DNA from 3 places in the Pararhizobium sp. LjRoot238 genome. Region 2 is predicted to be linked to each of the others. Evidence: riboswitches for the same ligand, from Rfam matches in the RefSeq annotation. Region 2 holds a riboswitch; each other region holds the start of a gene.
The links. Region 2 has a riboswitch for cobalamin ahead of bluB (5,6-dimethylbenzimidazole synthase). Riboswitches for the same ligand answer to the same signal wherever they lie in the genome.
Positions count from the first base shown of each region.

Region 1: linked by a shared signal. The riboswitch ahead of ACSQ3F_RS13695 (CbtB domain-containing protein) and the one ahead of bluB (5,6-dimethylbenzimidazole synthase) in region 2 are both predicted to bind cobalamin.
Region 3: linked by a shared signal. The riboswitch ahead of cobU (bifunctional adenosylcobinamide kinase/adenosylcobinamide-phosphate guanylyltransferase) and the one ahead of bluB (5,6-dimethylbenzimidazole synthase) in region 2 are both predicted to bind cobalamin.

Region 1 is NZ_CAXUPP020000001.1:2,812,079-2,816,533, reverse strand. Features, by position in the region: gene ACSQ3F_RS13700 (bifunctional diguanylate cyclase/phosphodiesterase) at 1-1,755, opposite strand, end outside; cobalamin riboswitch at 2,022-2,283, shown strand; gene ACSQ3F_RS13695 (CbtB domain-containing protein) at 2,331-2,507, shown strand; gene ACSQ3F_RS13690 (CbtA family protein) at 2,701-3,477, shown strand; gene ACSQ3F_RS13685 ((2Fe-2S)-binding protein) at 3,495-4,352, opposite strand; gene ACSQ3F_RS13680 (glucoamylase family protein) at 4,388-4,455, opposite strand, start outside.
Region 2 is NZ_CAXUPP020000001.1:3,273,249-3,277,703, reverse strand. Features, by position in the region: gene ACSQ3F_RS15900 (acyl-homoserine-lactone synthase) at 183-827, shown strand; gene ACSQ3F_RS15895 (DUF2865 domain-containing protein) at 1,068-2,093, shown strand; gene bluB (5,6-dimethylbenzimidazole synthase) at 2,103-2,795, opposite strand; cobalamin riboswitch at 2,840-3,052, opposite strand; gene ACSQ3F_RS15885 (SDR family oxidoreductase) at 3,093-3,914, opposite strand; gene ACSQ3F_RS15880 (phytanoyl-CoA dioxygenase family protein) at 4,002-4,455, opposite strand, start outside.
Region 3 is NZ_CAXUPP020000001.1:3,132,365-3,136,819, reverse strand. Features, by position in the region: gene cobW (cobalamin biosynthesis protein CobW) at 1-701, opposite strand, end outside; gene cobU (bifunctional adenosylcobinamide kinase/adenosylcobinamide-phosphate guanylyltransferase) at 705-1,229, opposite strand; cobalamin riboswitch at 1,372-1,743, opposite strand; gene ACSQ3F_RS15215 (cobyric acid synthase) at 1,792-3,246, opposite strand; gene ACSQ3F_RS15210 (hypothetical protein) at 3,493-3,636, shown strand; gene ACSQ3F_RS15205 (hypothetical protein) at 3,896-4,297, shown strand; gene ACSQ3F_RS15200 (ABC transporter substrate-binding protein) at 4,401-4,455, shown strand, end outside.

The sequences.
Region 1 (4,455 bases), 460 kb from region 2:
GGCAAGTTCCTTGTTTTGCGTTTCTATCAACCTGGCCAGCATCTCGGGCCCCGAGACCGGATAGGCGATCGCGTAGCCCTGCAGAACATCGCAGCCGAGGCGCGTCAGAAGCTTGGCATGCTCCAGCGTCTCGACCCCTTCGGCCACCACTTCGATGTCGAGCGCCTTGGCGATATCAACGATCGACCGCAACAGCCGCTTCTGTTCGCGCGACGTGGTGATCGGAAATACCAGCCGCCGGTCGATCTTCAGCCGCCGCGGTTTCACCTTCGTCAGCCCGATGATCGAGGCGTGTCCGGAACCGAAGTCGTCGATCTCGATGTCGATGCCCATACCCTTCAGCGCAGCAACATTGGAAAGCACGCCTTCCTCGCTGTCGTCCAGAAAGATCGTCTCCAGCAACTCGAATGACAGCGTATCCGCCTCGACGTCCAGTTGCTGCAAGTCGTCAATCAAAAGCGGATCGGACAGCCGCGCCGCCGAGACATTCACCGCGATCCGTGGAACGAGCACGCCCTGCCGCATCCAGGCGCGCCGGTCTTTCAACGCCGCTTTCAGAATTGCAGCATCCAGGTCGTCCAGCATGCCAAGATTTCCCGCGACGGTGAGGAATTCACCCGGCAACAGAAGCCCGCGTTTCGGATGGCGCCAGCGCGCCAAAGCCTCCAAGCCGACGATACGGCGCGTGCGCGCATCGACCTGCGCCTGGTAAAAGGGAACAAACTCTCCCTTTTCCAGGCCGCGCGCAAATTGCTTGGCAACGCGGCGCTCGTTGTTGAGCTGCGCCTTGAGTTGCGCCGAGAACACCTCCACCCTGCCCCGGCCAAGTTTCTTGGCGCGATGAAGGGCGATATCGGCTTCGGCCAGCAGATTGGCGATGTTTCTACCGCTGGCGGACGCCAGGCCGATCGACGCACCGGTGCGCAGCACTTCGTCATTGTGCCATATCGATTGCTTCAGCTGCTGGGCCAGCCGCTCGGCGACCGTCTTCAAATCTTCGATGGAGTCGAAATTGGCGATCAGAACCGCAAATTCGTCGCCGCCTATGCGGGTGACGAAGGCGCTATTTGGCAATGCGGCGACAATCCGGCTGGCCGCGGATTTCAGCACATTGTCACCCACGGAGTGACCGGCCGTGTCGTTGATCTGCTTGAACCGGTCGAGACCGATGTAGAGGATCGCCAACTTGTCGAGCCCCGCATCCTCTGAAAGTTCGGCCAATCGGCGATCGAAGAAGCGGCGGTTCGGTAGCCCGGTCAGGTAGTCGTGTTCGGCCGCATGTTCGATCCGCCGGGCGCTCGCCTCGAGAGCAACTGCGCGCTTTTCGGCAATGGCTTTCTGGCGCTGCAGTTCCCGATTGAGCAGCACGTCCGCCGTCACGTCCCATTCGACGCCGATGAACGTGATATTTCCGTCCTGCTCGAAGCAATGCGCCCTCGACCGGAGATATCGAAGTTTGCCGTTTGGCAGAACAATACGATACTCCGACGAATAGATGCCCTTGCCTTTGATGGCATCGGCGAAATCCGCCTCTGCCTGCTCCCGGTCATCAGGATGGATCGCCTTGGCCCACACCGCCGCCTTGACGCGCTTGTTTGTCTTGCCGGTTCCATAGAGCCGGTGCATCTGCTTATCCCAGACGACTTCATCCGTCTGCGTATCGTGTTCCCATACGCCGATCCGGGAGGCATCGAGCGCGAGCTCCAGCCTCCGAAGAATATTCTGAAATTCCTGTTCGGACCTCGCCGTTTTCATTGTTTTCTCTGTGAATGATTCTTCGCAAATAGACGCGCGCGGTATTCTGCCGCAAGGTTCCTAAAGAACTATTTCCTTCGCAAAACGCGAAATGTAACCAGAAATACAAGCAACCATTCAGTGTTATTTAAAGTAGACGGCCTCGACCGGCGCACTTTGCTCCCCAATTCAGAAGGATAGACCTACGAGCGAACTTCGGCAATCGCGACGGCAAAGCGGCATCGCGGGTCGCATCGTCGAATTGACATGAGCCAGGGGACATCATAATCATCGTCGGATCAATTGGTTCCTTGGAAGCGAACGCTTCCGGGGAGTAAATGGGAACGTGACGGATGGACCCATGCTGGGCATCTCAATCACGGCCGACCCCGCGACTGTAGAGCGGTCAGAGTTTGTCATGCCGGTCGATCCGGCAAAAGCCACTGCGGCGCGGGCCTTGGCCCGCACCTTGGGAAGGCGAGACAGGCTCACTGGTGCCAAGCACCTGACGCCGCGAGCCAGGAAACCTGCCGGTTGATGAAGGGCATGGTGCCCAATTGGTGGGAAATTTCCCACGCGCCATCACGGAGGTTGTCATGGCTACGTCTACAGTTTCGAGCATTCCGCTCTCCCTCAACGACCGCATCACCGCCGGTATCCTCGCCCTTCTGATCGGCGGGTTCCTGGTTTTCGGCGCCGGTCTCGCCAATTCCGCCGTGCTGCACGATACCGCGCACGACGTTCGCCACTCCTACGGTTTCCCCTGCCATTGATCGGCTGATGTGGGAAGCTGCGCGCTTTTCGCATTCGATCCGACAGCAGAACGCGGGTTTCGATGAAACCACGCTTCGACGGTTCATGCGCCCGTGCTGCGGCACCGGGCGGCATTTGCCGTGGGGATTTCAAACACAGCAAGCCGGAGAGGGCTGACGCGCAGCCGCTCCGCTTGAACCTGGGAGTATCGAAATGATTGTCAAAACGCTTCTGGCCGCGTTGGTGGCTGGACTGATTGCGGGTGTCTTTACGACGGTGGCGCAGACTGCGCGGGTCGTTCCGATCATCCTTCACGCCGAAGAATATGAAGGCAAGGAGCCTGCCGCGGAACAGCCCGCCGGCACCGAGGATCAACAGCAACAGCATTCGTCACTGGAGAAGACATCCGCGATCGGCGAACTACTTGCGGCATTTTCTCCGATCACGCCGGCTTACGCCCATGAGGGCGAGCATGAAGACGAAGGCGGCATCATGTTTGGCATGAGCCGGTTTTCAGGAACCTTGCTCGCCAATCTCGTAACCGGCACAGGTTTCAGCCTGTTGCTGACCGGTATCAGCTTGCTGATCGGCTATCCAATCACGCTTCGCAACGGCGTCCTCTGGGGCGCTTGCGGTTGGCTGGCGGTCCACATGCTACCCGCAATCGGACTGCCGCCGGAATTGCCCGGCTTTCCGGCGGCCGACCTGCACGACCGGCAGATATGGTGGATGGCGACGGTCTTGCTCTCCGGAGCAGGCCTGTATCTGCTTGCGCTGCGCCCCGAAATCGTCGCGAAAATCGCCGGCCTTGTGGCGATCGCCGCGCCGCATATCTACGGCGCGCCGCAGCCTGCGGATATTTCGAGCCCGGTTCCGGCCGTTCTCGGCGCCGAATTCGCCGTTGCCGCGCTGGCGACCGCCCTTGCCTCGTGGATCGTGCTCGGCCTTGTCTCGGGTTATTTCAACGAGCGCTTCCTGAAATCTGCATAACGAACCAGCTTGCAACATCAGCCGCCTGCGCGTTCGAGATGAGTGCGCAGGCGGCTTTTTTGTGTCTCCTCGTCGAGAAGCACGCAGACATCGCAAAAGGTCCCGCCATCCGTTCGGTAATACAGGCAGCAGCCGCTTCGCAGGCGAAAAATGCGCTCGACTGGCACGCCACTCACGATCGAGGCGATCTTTTGATAGCGCAATGCGCTTGAACAGAGCGGCGAGCCTTCCGTGTTGACGATAGCGAGCGCCGAAGCCATCGCTCGCTCCTCTTGCGCCGATGCCGCGCCGATTTCGAGAAACGCGCCGGCAATGCCGTCGGCAGCCAGCCGCCATTGCGCAACCGACGACAAACCGGTACGGGCCTTCACCGTTTCGACGACCGGCGCAAGGCTGGCAACGAAGCTGCCGTGAAACAGGGATGCACTGTCACGGCCTTGGCGAAACTTGCGAAAGCGAAAATGAAAGCGGCGGGCATCGGATGGGCAGACCAGCGTAATCTCGCCCGCGTTTTTCGGAGCATACGGTTCAAAACGGATAGCGAGGCTTCCCGGATCGAGATCCGGCACCAGCCCGGTCCTCAGATAGAGGGCACCGGCAGCGATGCTGAGTTGGTGGCTGCAGAAGGCGACCAGATGAGCGCCCTTCGTGCGGTCATCCATTCCTGCCGCAAACCGGCCTTGATAGTCCAAGAGATCGGCGATCTCGGCACTGTCTTTGCGCCATATGTCAGTCACCAACGAAAAATCCGCGTCGTCGCCGGCAAGTGAGGCGGCAACCTGCGGAAATCGCTGCGCCTGCCAGGCCATGGCCGCTTGCGCATCCTCTTTCCAGGGAGAGGCCGGCCAACCGTCGGTATCTGGGTTCTCGTCCAAAGGGCGCCTCTTTCTATGCAGGCAGCCCGTTTATCTCAAAGCCAACCGCCGGAGAAGCCCGCTCTTTTCAAGCCGCGCCGGATGGCCGGCGATTCGCGCATCA
Region 2 (4,455 bases):
TTCGTCTAGGACGCCCCAATCCATTTCCAGTGCCGGAATCGCCAACTCAGTGCGTCCGAAAGGACGCACTGGATTTCATCACAGTCGACGTGCACTCGAAACCTGTCACTACCGACAGTTTTGCCGATTGCCGATCACTGACAACATTTGCTCCTCGCATTCGAGATTACAGGAGCAAAAAAATGATCAGGATCTTCAACCGCAACAGCCGCAAACAGTATCCCCAGGATATCGACGCCATGTTCCGGCTGCGCAAGCGCGTCTTCCACGATCTGTTGAAATGGGATGTATCGGTCCACGGCGATTGGGAGATCGACCACTACGACGACGCCAATCCCCTCTATGTGCTGTCCTACTCCGACCAGACCGGCCGCCTGCGCGGCTCTCTGCGGCTGCTTCCGACGCTTGGGCCCAACATGCTCGACGATACCTTCCCCATTCTGCTCGGGGATAATCCGGAGGTTCGCGATGCCTCGGTGTGGGAGTCGAGCCGTTTCTGCATTGATCCGGAGATTTCGCAGGATCGCGGCTCCAATCAGGTGACGATCGCCGCCGCGGAACTGATGTGCGGCGTCGGCGAACTCGGACTGTCCTCCGGCCTCAGCCATATCGTCACCGTGACGGATGTCTTCCTCGAGCGGATGTTCCGCCGCATGGGTTGCCCCGGCGAGCGCATCGGCGAACCGCAGCGCATCGGTTCGGTCTATGCGGTCGCCGTCGCCTGGGAAGTAACGACCGAACTGCTGGAAACGATGAAAGCCGTCGCTCAAATCGGCGGACCGGTCCTGGAAACGCCGATGTCGCTCGAAACCGCCCGCGCCGCCTAACGTCGGCTTCCGGAGGGCCGCGACCGCGGCTCTCCGGCCACATCGGTGGAATTTCCCGGGCTCGCGTTAACGCTGGCAAGCGGACTGCGTTGCGCCTCTTTCGAATGGCGGTATGATAGGCACATGGCTTGGAGCGCGGCAATAATCCGCCACGCCCGATAGAGTGCCGGTTCGCTCAGACGAGAGAAAACATTGATTTTCCGTTCGGTTCGCTTCGCGGCGCTTATCGCTCCGCTTCTCATGGTCATGACGGCCACTGCCGACGCCGCGACGGTGTGCGAACGGCTGAGTGCGCGCCTGTCGAACCTGCCGAAGATCGTCGCCTCCAACGCCAATCTGCGCGACTACACCGGCGCAATCGCACGGCAGAACCTTGATCTGCGCAGGGCGCGCGCCGACCGGCGGCGCCTGGGATGCAGTTCCGGCAGCGTCATCATCGTCGGCGATCCGAACGAGCAGGCCTGCGCGGCCCTCGACAGCGAAATCTCGCAGATGGAAATCAAACTCGAAACGCTGAAGACCCGCCGCGAATATCTTGTCTCCGGTGGCGACAGCGAAATCAGCCGCCGCCGGATCATGGCCGCTCTCTACGTCAATCGCTGCGCCGAGGAGGAGGAGGAGATCCTGCGGGCCGCGGCCGAAGAGCCGGAAACGCATCGCAACATCCTGAAGGATCTGCCGCCGATCAGCGAAAGCGAGCCGGCCTTGCGCGGCAGTGCCGATGTATCCGATTTCACCCTGCCGGGCGCTGACTATGGCGGCAGCCTGCGTACGCTGTGCGTCCGCACCTGCGACGGTGCCTTCTTCCCGATCTCGTCCAGCGCTACGCCCGCCGATTTCCAGCGCGATGCCGAGGCTTGCCAACGCCGATGCCCGGGTGCGGAAACGGCGCTCTATTACCATGCGCTTGCGACCGAAGAGACCGATCAGATGGTCTCGGCCTCCACAGGCGAGCCCTATATAGAACTGCCCACGGCTTTCGCCTATAAGACGCGTGACCGCAGCCAGCCCGGCCAATGCGGTTGTGCGCCTGCCCGCCAGACCGCCACGAACCAGAGTACGCCGGACGATGGCAGCGGCATTCTTGAGATCAAACCGCGCAAGGCCGACAAGACGCAGGCAAAGACTGCCGTTGCAGACCGCCCCTACGATCCGCAGAACAGCAAGGTGCGCGTTGTCGGACCGAGCTTCCTGCCCTCTCAGGAATCGTCGATCGACCTGAAACATCCGACAGGCCCCGGATACCAGCAGCAACAGACCAATTGATCAATGTCTCTAGCTCGCCGGCTTGACACCCCAGGCGTCAGCAAAGACCAGTTCATCGAGCGCCAGTCGCTGCCGCCAGCCTTTGACGGCCAGTTCGGGTTCCGCATAGAGCTGATCGACGTAGCCAAGGCAAAGCCAGGCGATGATCTCGATGTGATCGGGTATGCCGAGAACTGCCTTGACGTCGCGCTCGTGGAAAATGCTCACCCAGCCGACGCCGACGCCTTCCGCCCGCGCGGCAAGCCACAAGTTCTGCACGGCGCAGACCGTCGAAAACGCATCCATACGCGGATTGTGCGTCCGGCCGAGAACGACCTTGCCGGCGCGGGTCGGATCGCAGGTGATGCAGAGGCTCACCGGCGCCTTGCGGATGCCTTCCAGTTTAAGCGAGCGATACGTATCGCGCGCGGCGCCATCGAACATCAGCGCCGCCTCCTCGTTGGCCTGCTGAAAGGCTTCGAACACCTTTTGGCGCCGGTCTTCGTCCCGCACGACAATGAAATTCCACGGCTGCATGAAACCGACGGAGGGCGCGCTGTGGGCGGCGGCGAGAAGCCGTGCGACCAGTTCGTCCGGCAGAGGCGTTGGAAGGAACTGATCCCGCACGTCGCGGCGGGTCTCGATGGCGCGGTAGACGGCGGCGCGCTCGTCCGGTGAAAATGCTTCCGCCCTGACAAGGCGGTCTTGCGGTTCCGTTTGCATCGTTTGATCCCCAACAATGCGAAACCTCCCGCCGTCCGCGCGGGGCTGGTCTATCTCGTCAGGCCGGTCTTCTGACTGCGGATCAACCGGCCTTGCCGCCTTCCCAAATCACATGAGGACTCAGTGGCAGAATTCTGAAAATACTCAGAAATTCATTAAAGCAAAGCCGTCCCCGTCACAGCGTTGGGCACGTCCCGGATTTTCACCGGATTCCCGATTCTCCCGCTTTCGCGGGCACCTGAACCAAACCGATAAAGGCACAGCGGGCCGCCGAATGCAAGCGGCCCGCCTGTTCTCTTACAGGGCAGTGACCGGATGCGGAGAACCGTCATAGGCGCCCCAGATCGACTGGTCGAAGCAGATGACCGATCCCGTCATAAGGCCGGATTCCGCCGACGAAAGATAGGCACAGGCGCGTGCCACCTCGGCCGGATCAACCAACCGGCCGAACGGCTGGCTCGCTGCCGCCTCCTCCAGCCAGTCGCTCGCGGCGCCATGAAACTCGCGCTGGATGCGATCCTCACCTTCCGACGCCATCCAGCCGATGTTGAGCCCGTTGACGCGGATGCGGTTGCGCAGCACCGCATAGGCCGTGTTCTTGGTCAGCGTTTCCAGCGCACCCTTGGAGGCGCAATAGGCTGAGATGAACGGCTGCCCGGCCTTGGCCGACATCGAGCCGATATTGACGATCGTCCCCTCTGTCTTTTCCCGGCGCATCACCTTGATCGCCTCCTGCATCAGGAAGAACGGCGCGCGCACGTTGACGGCGAACATGCGGTCGAACAACTCCGGTGTTGTATCGAGGATGGTGCCGCGATCGGTAATCGCAGCCGCATTCACCAGCGCATCGACACGGCCGAACTGTGCGTCACAGGCCGCGACCACCTTGCGCGCGTCCTCCACCTCTCCGAGATCGGCCTGTACGTACACCACCTTGGTCCCCGCGGCCTTACCGATCTCGGCCGCCTTGACCTCCCCTTTCGCGGCATTGCGACCACAGATGACGATGCCAGCGGCACCCCGTTCGGCAAACAGCGCCGCGATCGTCGCTCCCAATCCTTGCGTACCGCCGGTCACAATCGCGATCTTGCCGTCAAGGCGGCCATAATCGTTGCTCATTCCGTTTCCTCCATTTTAGACATTGATGACACCGAAAACTTCCGCCCGGAAACCGGACGGAAGTTTTAAAGATTTGGCGTGCTGACGTCAGCTCAGTTTCTTCTCCGCCTGTGCCGCAAGTGCTTCGGCGAAAGCCTCCGCCTCCCATCCGCCAGCCAGCGCCTCATGCATCAACTGCGCCTGCGTCTTCGGCGCCAGGCCGCCGAGCGGCGGATCGCGGTCCAGGTTGGTGGGGAAGGAATAGCCTTCCGCGCAGGACGCGATCGCATTGGCCGCCTGCGCATCAGATAGCCGTCCATCGTCCAGCATGGCTCTCAGGGCCGGATAGAGCGTTGCACTCATCCGCTCGCGGTTGACCGTCTCCATCGCCCGGCCGAAGGCGGACGAAACCTGCAGCAGATTGGCGACACGCTTGATGCCGGCCGAACGATTGGTGCCGGCAGCGTGGAAAAGCGCCGGGTTGAAGAACACCAGATCGCCCTTGGACAGCGGCAGTTGCACGTGGTTCCGATCAAAATAGTCGCGAAATTCCTGTCGTTTC
Region 3 (4,455 bases), 140 kb from region 2:
CCGACGCCGAGACCGAGAAGCACGGCGGCCGAGACTTCGCCGTTCTTCGCCTCGATCATCGACGGCTTGCGGCTGGTGCGTGCGGCGACTTCCTTGCGCACGAAGGCGAGGCCAGTGGAATCGAGCAGGTCGGTCTTGTTGAGAACGATCAGGTCGGCGGCAGTGAGCTGGTCCTCGAACAGTTCCTCGATCGGGCTTTCGTGATCGAGATTGTCATCCTCGACGCGCAGGGCATCGACCTTGTCGTGATCATCGGCAAAGCGGCCGGCGGCAACGGCGGCACTGTCAACGACGGTGATGACGCCATCGACGGTGACTTCGCTGCGGATATCCGGCCAGTTGAAGGCGGCGATCAGCGGTTGCGGCAGCGCAAGACCGGACGTCTCGATGACGATGTGGTCCGGGCGGCTCTCGCGCTCGAGCAGCTTCGTCATGGTCGGGATGAAATCGTCGGCGACGGTGCAGCAGATGCAGCCATTGGTGAGTTCGATGATGTCGTCCTCGCTGCAGGCTTCGGCGCCGCAACCCTTCAGCACGTCGCCGTCAACGCCGAGATCGCCGAACTCGTTGATGATCAGCGCGATGCGCCGGCCATCGGCATTCTCCAGGATGTTGCGGATCATCGTCGTCTTGCCGGCGCCGAGGAAGCCGGTGATGACGGTTGCCGGGATCTTGCCGTGAGCGGCTTTTGCTGTGGTCATGGATCAACCCTTCATTTTCAGCGGCAATCCGGCCGCGATAAAATAGACTTCCGCGGACTTCTCCGCGATAAGCTGGTGCAGCCGGCCGGCATGGTCGCGGAAATCGCGCGCCATGCGGCTTTCCGGCACGATGCCGAGCCCGACCTCGTTCGAAACGAACACGAGCCGCGCCTGCGCCTGCGGCAGCCATTCTGCCAGGTTCTGAAATCCTGCCGCCAGGTCGCGATCCTCCATCATCAGATTGGTGACCCACAGGGTCAGGCAATCGATCAGGATGACGCGGCCGGGCGCGTCGATCGCTTTCAGGCAGGCGGCAAGTTCAAGCGGTTCCTCATGCGTCTGCCAGTCTGGTCCCCGCCGTTCACGATGCTCGGCAATCCTTGCCTGCATCTCCCCGTCCCACGGCCTTCCCGTCGCGACGTAATGCATGTCGAGACCCGACGTGGTGACGAGTTTTTCGGCGAACGTCGATTTACCGGAACGAGCGCCGCCAAGAACCAACACGGGTCCTGTTTTCGTCGATGTCATGAAACGATCCCAGCCTTAATGTTCGCGGGGAAATACGCAGGCGCTGAGGCGAGAAACGCAAAAATGGCCGCTGGGGGAGCGGAACGAGAAAGCCATGACAACCTCCGTGCTGGCATCGGGAGTGTCTCTCCCTGGATCGGGCACGATGCCCTTCAGGATGGCAGGTCTCCTGGCTCACGGCGTCACGAACCTCGTCAAAGGCCCGAACGGGTCCGCCTCGCCTTCCCGGAGTTTTTCGACATCACGAAGAGGTGGACGATTCGTAGAGATAGAGGCGTCCGGCCCCGGCTGATCGTGGTGCCACTCCAGTGGCTTTTCCGGTTGGACCGGCCATTCCGCGGCCGCACCACGCGGCCTGTCCGGAATACCGGTTTTCCCGGATGGCGAACCCTGACCGTTCTACAGTCGCGGGGTCGGCTGCGATAAGAATGCCCGGCTTGGGTCCATCCCTTCACATTCCCATTTACTCCCGAACCGAAACGCCGGTCCGGGAACCATCCAATGGCTGATGATTAGGCGCTCGGTCGAACCCTGTCAATTGAAAGACCGGCTGCTCGAGGCTTCACGGCATCAATGAATCGAGCCACCGCGCGTCGAGTGCCGTTTCGAGTTCGGCCGCGACATCATCGAGCGCCCGATCGACGGACTGACGATAGTTTTCGCCGCCGCCTTCGATGCCGAAACTTTTGAGAAGGGCGGCGCGATAGGCGTCGCTGGTAAACAGGCCATGCAGGTAGGTACCGCTGACCCTGCCATCCGCCGAGACGGCCCCATCGGCGCGGTGGTCAATGATCACGGCAGGACGAGCGCAGTCCGATCCAGTCGTCCGGCCCAAGTGGATTTCGTAACCCTCCAGCGCCACATCATAGACGGCCGAACGGGCATTGCTGTTGCGCACCGTCTTTTCCGGCGCCATTTCGGTTTCGACGGACAGAAGGCCCAGCCCCTCGATCTCGCGCACATTTCCCTCAATGCCGTGCGGGTCGGTAACGCGGCTTCCGAGCATCTGGTAGCCGCCGCAGATGCCGATGACGTGGCCGCCGCGCCGCACATGCGCCTGAAGATCGCGGTCCCATCCTTGAGCGCGAAAATCGGCGAGATCGGCGATCGTCGCCTTCGAGCCCGGAATGACCACCAGGCCGGCATCGACCGGGATCGGCTCTCCGGCGCGGACGAAGACGAGATCGACCTCCGGTTCGGCGGCCAGCGGGTCGAGATCGTCAAAATTGGCGATACGCGACAGGACGGGAACGGCGACCTTCAGCGCCTTGCCGCCGCCCCGCGCCAGTCTTTCCAAGACGACCGAGTCCTCGGCCGGCAGGCGCCCAGCGCTCTTCAACCAGGGAACGACGCCGAAACACGGCCAGCCGGTAAAGCGCTGAACAGCCGCGACGCCGTCATCGAAAAGCGAAACGTCGCCCCGGAACTTGTTGATGAAATAGCCACTGATCATTCGCCGGTCTTCATCGGACAGGATGGTATGGGTACCGACCAGCGATGCGATCACACCACCGCGGTCGATATCGCCGACAAGCACCACCGGAACGTTGGCGCGCGTGGCAAAGCCCATGTTGGCGATGTCGCCGGCGCGAAGATTGATCTCGGCGGGCGATCCCGCCCCTTCAACGATAACAAGATCACGCCCGGCACCGACCGTTTCGAAGCTTTCCATGACGGCGTCCATCAACTTCGGTTTCAGGGCCTGGTAGTCCCGTCCTCTCGCCTGCCCTGCCACCTTGCCCTGCACGATGATCTGGCTGCCGGTATCCGACTGGGGCTTGAGAAGGACCGGGTTCATGTGAACCGAAGATGGTACCCGCGCGGCCATCGACTGCAGCCATTGGGCACGGCCGATCTCGCCGCCATCATCCGAAACGGCAGCATTGTTGGACATGTTCTGCGGCTTGAACGGGGCAACCTTTACCCCGCGATTGCTCATGAGCCGGCACAGGCCCGCCACGAGTACCGTTTTTCCGACATCGGAGCCGGTCCCCTGAAGCATGATCGTCTTTGTCATGACGTCTCGTCTAGCATTGCCGCCGCCACAAGCAAAGCCATGTTTTGCCGTATTTTTGCCGCCTTTTCCGGCGTGGGCTCACGCGTTATTTCCGAACGCTGCAAGACTTGCGCTGCTTCATCGTCAGACTATCCGGAAAACGACATCGGACGACGAAAACGATTATTGCCTGGCCCCAAAACAGGCGTATATCGGCGCCAATCAAATCACGGAGCGGAATAGCTCCACACCCAAGGTCATACCCCGATGCTGTTCATCTTCTCAAAGCCCAATTTCGTGCAGATCGCCTGGAACTCCAGAGCGCCGGAAAACCAGTCGCGCGTGCGCAACACCGTGATGCCGACGCCCTTCGGTCCGCTCGGCCTTATCCGCACACGCAGCGTCGGCTGATCCCATTCCTCCCGCAGACGACCATTCGAACCGCGCTCAGCCAGGGGCGCGGTTTTTTTCTTTTCGATTTGTGTATTTCGGGGCTCGGAAACGCGAAAACCGCACCCGCCCCTCGCGGAGCCGTGCGGCCTGCCAAATATACACATGGCTCCTGCGGCATACACCCGCAGAACGCTCCGGCCCGGGACGCAATACCTGATCCGGGCGGGCGGCAGGTCCCCCCGCCGCAGGCAGACAATTAGCCTGACAGTGTTACCGGATGGTTAGTGAGAGCTTAACCAAAGGTGAATTCGGCTTTTTTTTGAGTTTTTTTCGCCTTCCGAAAAAAATACATTTGAAGGCGCATACGGAACACAATTTGTCTGCGGTAAAACACGCTCTAAAACGGCTTTGTGAAGCAGCGCTAATTTTGCGCCAAGAACTAACGCATTTGCACAAAAATCTTGCCCGGCTCATAAAATTCAACAGCTTGCGCGTGCGTTTTCGGACCGCCCAAACGTCGCTGGCGTTCCGCAAAACGATTCCGGAGGTTGATTTCTCCAGAGGAATACTTACGCTGCCCATGACGGTAAAAAGAGAAGCGACCGGAGACAGGTTTCGCGGTCAGACAAGAAAACTCGAACATCGTCGCAGCGGGGATGAAAGACTAGTTTTTGCCTAAAAGCCCCGGCCTGCTTGAACCTGAACGATTGGGCGCCCAGGACTGCAGTATTCTGGTCCGCCCCAAAGATTTTTGGCTGCATTAAGACTGGGAGGTCTTAAACATGAAGAAGCTCCTCGCTTCCACTATTCTCGCCGCCGGCCTTTACGCTATGGCCG